2 regions of the Achromobacter sp. RT286_PF genome follow, and region 2 is predicted to be linked to the other one. Evidence: riboswitches for the same ligand, from Rfam matches in the RefSeq annotation. Region 2 holds a riboswitch; the other holds the start of a gene.
The links. A riboswitch is a leader RNA that binds a small molecule or an ion and turns the genes downstream of it on or off. The one in region 2 is predicted to bind glycine.

Region 1 (3,400 bases), on a different contig from region 2:
TGTTGCGGCCCGCGATCTGCTTCAGTTCGGCCAGCACGTCGGTTTCGCTGCGCGAGGGCGGCAGCGCCAGCGGGGCCTGGCTGCGGATCTTGGCGGGAACGACTTCGTCGATCAGGGCGTCCAGGCTGGCGCTGCCAATCACTTGGAGCATGGCGGCCTGGTCGGCGTCGGACGGGCCGATGTGGCGGGGGATGAAGTCGGTATGGGTGTCTAGGGCGCGCGACATGGGAACTCTCGGGTGGTGGTGCATCAGGCCGGCGCGCCAAGAGGTCGGCGCGCCCGGCTCGAACCGGCTTCTTAGCCGTTGGCGACGGCTTCGTAGCCGGCGGCGTCCAGCAGCTTGTCGGCATCGGCCGCGTTGACCGGCTTGATCTTGAAGATCCAGGTGGTGAAGGCCGATTCGTTGATCAGGCTGGGGTTGTTTTCCAGCTCGTCGTTGAAGGCGACGATTTCACCGTTGACGGGTGCGTAGATGTCCGAGGCGGCCTTGACCGACTCAACCACGCCGGCGGTTTCGCCCGCGTTCAGCTTGGCGCCAACCTTGACGTCGCCAACGAAAACCAGGTCGCCCAATTGGTCCTGGGCGGTATCGGTGATGCCGACGACGAACACGTCGCCTTCAGCTTTGACCCATTCGTGGGACTGGGTGTACTTGCGATCGGTGGGCAGGCTCATGGGAAATCCTCTAGGGAATACGGGTAGATGAATGGTGTTGCGCGCCTCGTGCGAGCGGCGTGTGCGTCAACTGGCAGCGGCCGTTCGCGCGAAGCTTCGAGTTTACGAGTGTTCGACGGCTTTGCCGTTACGCACGAAGGGCAGCTTGCAGACCAGGGCGGGCACCCATTTGCCGCGGATGTCGACTTCGACCGTGTCGCCCGGACGCACGCCTTGCGGCAGGCGGGCAAAGCCGATCGACACGCCCAGCGTGGGCGACATGGTGCCGCTGGTGAGTTCGCCCGTGCCTTGCGCGCAGCGCACGGCCATGTGGGCGCGCATCACGCCGCGCTCTTGCAGCTTCAGGCCGACAAAGGCGGCGGGGGTGGCGAATTGTTCCAGCGCGTCGCGGCCGATGAAGCGGCGCTCGGCATTCTTGAGCGACACGGTCCAGGTCAGGCCGGCCTGGTCGGGCTGGGTCAGCTCGTCCATGTCCTGGCCATACAGGTTCATGCCGGCTTCCAGGCGCAGCGTGTCGCGCGCGCCCAGGCCCGCCGGGCGCACGCCCTGGGCAGCAAGGTCGCGCCACAGTTGCACGACGTCGGACGCAGGCAGGACGATTTCAAAGCCGTCTTCGCCGGTGTAGCCGGTGCGGGCGACGAGCGTGTCGTCGCCCACGCGGGCGGCAACGAAGGGGGTCAGTGCTTCGGAGGCGGCTTGCCAGGCCGGGCGCGCGGCCCAGACCTTGGCGCGGGCGTTCGGGCCCTGCACGGCCACCATGGCCAGATCGCGGCGCGGGGTGATGGCAACGTCGAAACTGCCGGCCTGCTTCACACGCTGCATCCAGGCCACGTCTTTGTCGGCGGTGCCGGCGTTAACGACCACGCGCCATTCGTCAGCGGCAAAGAAATAGATGATCAGGTCGTCGATGACGCCGCCCTGCGGGTTCAGCATGCACGAATACAGCGCCTTGCCGGGCACGGTCAGCTTGGCGACGTCGTTGGCGACCAGGCGTTGCAGGAAGGCGTAGGCATCGGGGCCGGCCACATCCACGTTCAGCATGTGCGACACGTCGAACATGCCGGCGTCCTGGCGCACCGCGTGGTGTTCCTCAAGCTGCGAGCCGTAGGCCAAGGGCATGTCCCAGCCGCCGAAATCGACCATTCGGGCGCCGGAGGCGATGTGTTCGTCGGCCAGCGGGGTGCGTTTGAGGGTTGCGGACATGCGCGGAAACTCCGGGACGGCAATGGCTTGCCAGGGTTACGGAATGCCGGTCGTGACAAGCGGATTGCGCCCGCACGGCATCGGCTGAATCTTCCGCCCCTCTGTCCTTTTGCCTGAGAGTTGCCCCGCGCTGGGCGGGTTTGCACCTTCGGCGCCTGGGCTGCTCGCTGTGTCCCGAATTCGGGGCGGCGCCAGGTCTCTCCAGAGTACTGTTTTGCCGCATCCACACGGTAAAAACCGGGACGGGGCAAGCATGTGCGGTATCGGTTACCTGAGCGATTCTGGGCGAATTGCGCCTTCGGCGGCGACCCTGGTGAAAGGGGCGCTCTCTCCCGCAAACATGCGTGACAGCGGCGCCAAGCATACAACGAAAACCAGGCCTGGAAAAGCGCGATTTCCTGGCGCGGCCCGGCCACAAACCGCTGCCGTGGACCACGCCAAACCGGACACCAACCCCCGGGCTAGCCCAGCGCCGTGTCCAGCAACATCATCAGCACAAAGCCCAGCATCAGCCCGCACGTGGCGTAGACCTCGTGCCCCTTGCGGTGCGATTCGGGAATGATCTCGTGGCTGATGACAAACAGCATGGCGCCCGCCGCAAAGCCCAGCCCCCAGGGCAGCAGCAAGACGGACCAGCCGACGATGGCGGCGCCCAGCACCGCGCCCAACGGTTCGACCAGCCCCGACAACATGCCTAGCGCCACGGCGAAGGCCCGCTTATAGCCGGCGGCCAACAGCGCCACCGCGACAACCATCCCTTCGGGAATGTCCTGGATCGCAATGCCCGTGGCCAACGCGGTGCCCGCCACCGGATCGCCCCCCGCGTAACCCACGCCGATGGCCAGGCCTTCGGGCAGGTTGTGCAGCGTGATGGCGATAACGAACAACCAGGCGCGTCGCATGCGGCGCGCCTCGATGCCTTCGCGGCCCTTGATGAAATGTTCGTGCGGCAGCGTGCGGTCCATGATGAGCAGCACCGCCGCGCCCAGCAGAATGGCCGCCCCCACCGTCAGGCCCGCGCCCCAGCGGCCCATGCCCTGGCTTTCGGCCGCCGCAATGCCCGGCACCACCAGGGAAAACGCGCTGGCCGCCAGCATGACGCCCGCGCCGAACCCGAACATGCTGTCCTGGACCTTTTGCGGGATGGTGCGGGCGAACAGGATGGGCACGGTGCCCAGCGCGGTGGCGCCGGCCGCTACCAGCCCGCCCAGCAGGGCGTCGGCCACGTGCGCCGCGCGCACGTCCAGGTAGGCCCACAGCTGGTGCATCGCCAGGCAGGACACCAGCACGGCCAGGGTCCAGACGCTGATGCTGGTGGCCGCGGGACGCACGCGGTGACGGCTGAATGTGTTCATGGGGCCGATGCCTCCATCACAAAGCGGGCTTAACCCTTTGCGGCCGCATAACGGCGCGCCACCTCGGGCCAATTCACGACATTGTAGAAGGCGCCAATGTATTCAGGGCGACGGTTTTGGTACTTGAGGTAATAGGCGTGTTCCCAGACGTCCAGGCCCAGGATCGG
Region 2 (3,400 bases):
GATCCCGAATCCGTTCCCGTTCCCGTATCCGTTCTTGCTTCCGCCGCCGTTTCCCCTTCAAGAATGCGATACGCCAGCCGCACGCGGGCGTCGTTCGGAATGTTCCGATTCGCCAGGATCACCACGCCGATTTTCCTGGCCGGCACAAACGCCACGTAGGCGCCAAAGCCGTTGGTGGAACCCGTCTTGTTGATCCACACATCGGCACGCGGGGGCTGCGGCGGGGTCAGGGCCTTGGCCGGGTGGCTCTGGCTGTTCAACGTGCCGGCATTGGCCGCCAACAGCGCCTTGAGCGTCACCGGATACGCCAGTTGTTCCCAGGCCAGGTCCTGCGTCATTCCACCCACGTCGTAGTAGCCCACATGCGTATCGGCCAAGGCCTTGGATAGCACGGCGTCGTTGACGACGGCCTTGGCGACCTTCGCATCGCGGGCGGCCTTGGCGCCGAATTCCGCGGGCGCTGACGCCACGCCCATGTTCGCGTCCACGAAGCGGATCAGGTCGCTGGCGCTGGTCTTGACGCCGTAGGCTTCGTCGGCCAGCACGCCCGGGTTCACACGCACCGGCGCGTTCTGTTTGTTGTAGCCCTGCGCGTAGTCGCCCATCTTGGCGGCGGGCACGTGGATATAGGTGTTGGTCAGGCCCAGTTTGGGCAACAGCGTCTTCTCCATGGCCTGCGCATAGGGCTGGCCCAGGCTCTTGGCCGCCACCACGCCCAGCATGCCAATGCTGGGGTTGGCATACGTGCGGTAGGTGCCCGGTGCGTAGCGCGGCGTCCACGCCGACAGGTAGGCCATCAGTTGGGCATCGTCGCGCACCGTGTCCGGCACTTGCAGCGGGAAGCCGCCGCCCGTGTGCGTGCCCAGGTGGATCAGGGTCAGCTTGCCAAATTCCGTGCCTTGCAAGGCAGGCACGAAGCGCGCCGGGCTGTCGGTCAGCGACAGCTTGCCCAGCGCCTGGGCGTAGGTCGCCAGCGTCGCGGTAAAGGTCTTGCTGATCGAGCCCAGCTCAAACAGCGTGTCGCGGCTGACGGGCGCGTGCGTTTGCAGCGAGGCCACGCCATAGCTGCGAAATTCATGCCGCCCTTCGCGCGTGACGGCGATGGCCAGGCCCGCCACGTCGTACTCGCGCATTACCGCATGCACGGCGTCGTCGATGCCGGCGCCGGGGGCCACCGGCTCGGCCGACGCCAACGAAACCAGGGCGCCGCTGGCCATCACGGCCAGCGTTTGCAAAACAGTGCGTCGCGCGGCGCGAAAACTCATTCCTATCGTCCTATTCGGTTCACGCCGGCCCAACGGCGCACGCGACATAGTACTAACCCTGAAGCAAATGCGACATGAACTTAGCTATTCTCTACCCCGTCGATTCAAAACCGCGCAGAAGAGACCGGCCCTGGCGGCCGGCGCCGACGGAGCAACCGCCCCGGAAACTCTCAGGCAACAGGACTGCGCGCGTATAGACAATCTGGAGAGAGGCGCCGTGCGCGCCCACCGAAGGGGAACCCGCCGCCCGCGCGGGTGAAACTCTCAGGTACCAAAGACAGATGGGGTGCCGCGTCCACATTGGTCGCGGCCACCCTGTCTGGAGCCACCATGCCCCGCATCGCCATCATTGGCGCCGGTATCACCGGCGTCACGTCCGCCTATGCCCTGTCGAACCTGGGATACGCGGTCACCGTCTACGACCGCCAACGCTATCCCGCCATGGAAACGTCCTATGCCAACGGCGGCCAGCTATCCGCCAGCAACGCCGAAGTCTGGAACAGCACGGCCACGATCATCAAAGGGCTACGCTGGATGCTGCGCAAAAACGCGCCGCTGTTGCTGAACCCCCGCTTCAGCTGGCACAAGTATTCGTGGCTGGCGCAGTTCATGGCGCAAATTCCCAACTACCGCGACAACACCATCGCCACCACGCGCATGGCCATCGAAGCGCGCCGGCATCTGTTCGACATGGCCGAGGCGGAAGGCATCGACTTCGACCTGGAGCGCCGGGGCATCCTGCACATCTACCACGACGCCAACAGCTTCAAGGCCGCGCATCGCTCCAACGCGCTGCTGCAAGCCGGCGGCCTGGACCGCTACGCAGTCACCGCCGACGAAGCGCGCGCCATCGAACCCGCCATGCAAACCGGATGCCACGGCGGTTTCTACACACCATCGGACGCCACCGGCGACATCCACAAGTTCACGCGCGGTCTGGCCCAGGCATGCGAACGCCGTGGCGTCACGTTCGTGCACGATGCCGACATCGACAACATCCAACGCCACGACCGCCCTTACGTGCTGGACATCCGCCGCGACGGCGGCACCCAGCGCGAACGGCACGAAGCGGACGCCATCGTCGTATGCGCGGGCGCGGCCAGCAGAAAGTTCGCCCGCCTGCTGGGAGATTCCATCAACATCTATCCGGTCAAGGGCTATTCGATCAGCGTGCACCTGGACGACGCCGACAGCCAGGGCGCCGCGCCCCGCGTCAGCCTGCTGGACGAAGCCGCGAAGATCGTCACCAGCCGCCTGGGCGACCGCTTTCGCGTGGCGGGTACGGCGGAATTCAACGGCTTCAACATGGACATTCGTGCCGAACGCGTGCAGCCGCTGATCGACTGGACGCGTAAACACTTCCCCAACATCAACACCACGCGCGTCGTGCCGTGGTGCGGCCTGCGCCCCATGACCCCCAACATGATGCCGCGCGTGGGGCCGGGCAAACGCCCGGGCGTGTTCTACAACACGGGGCACGGACACCTGGGGTGGACGTTGTCAGCCGCGACGGCGCAGGTGCTTGCGCAAAGCGTCAGGGCGGCGTTGCCGGCGTCACCAACAGCGTATAGGGGTTGATCGCGCCGCCGTCGTAGATGCCGTAATGCAAATGCGGCGGCGTGCCTCGCGCGTTGCCGGTGTTGCCGACGTAGCCCAGCACGTCTCCGGGGGCCACCAGCTGCCCCCGTTCAATATCGGCGTAGCCATCCAGGTGCGCGTAGTAATGGCGCTGGCGTCCGGGCCCGAGCACCCACACGACCTGGCCGCCCAGGTTGTTCGTGCCAACCTGCATGACCACGCCTTCCGTGGTGGACAGCACAGGCGTGCCGCGCGCGGCAAAGATGTCGATGCCTTCGTGTTGGCGGCCGCCGGACCGGGCCGCGCCCCAAGTGTCGGTCAAGCGTCTGGCGGACACGCCCTGTACCGGTACGGGCAAGGATGACGGGGCTTGTTGCCAGGCCAGCCGCGCCATATGCCACGGTGCGCGTGCGGCGTCGGGCAGGCGGGGCCACGCCCACGCAGCAAGCCAGACAAATAAGCCCAGGATGACGAGGCGCCAGAGGAAGCGCAATACAGGATTAACGGTCATGCAAGGTTCGACGGCGGGCTGGCCGAGGGGTTCCCGAGGGGGTTCC

Region 1: it holds a riboswitch for glycine, as region 2 does, so the genes downstream of both, gcvT (glycine cleavage system aminomethyltransferase GcvT) here and AC6LJY_RS23570 (D-amino acid dehydrogenase) in region 2, are expected to answer to the same signal.

What each region holds. Positions count from the first base shown of each region.
Region 1 covers NZ_JCBAMR010000007.1:146,680-150,079, reverse strand. Annotated here, with positions in the region: gene gcvP (aminomethyl-transferring glycine dehydrogenase) at 1-226, opposite strand, end outside; gene gcvH (glycine cleavage system protein GcvH) at 298-675, opposite strand; gene gcvT (glycine cleavage system aminomethyltransferase GcvT) at 778-1,878, opposite strand; glycine riboswitch at 1,970-2,093, opposite strand; glycine riboswitch at 2,127-2,223, opposite strand; gene AC6LJY_RS08870 (ZIP family metal transporter) at 2,340-3,233, opposite strand; gene AC6LJY_RS08865 (superoxide dismutase) at 3,263-3,400, opposite strand, start outside.
Region 2 covers NZ_JCBAMR010000040.1:22,498-25,897, forward strand. Annotated here, with positions in the region: partial or broken gene ampC (class C beta-lactamase) at 57-1,217, opposite strand; glycine riboswitch at 1,371-1,461, shown strand; glycine riboswitch at 1,462-1,556, shown strand; gene AC6LJY_RS23570 (D-amino acid dehydrogenase) at 1,596-2,843, shown strand; gene AC6LJY_RS23575 (peptidoglycan DD-metalloendopeptidase family protein) at 2,800-3,354, opposite strand.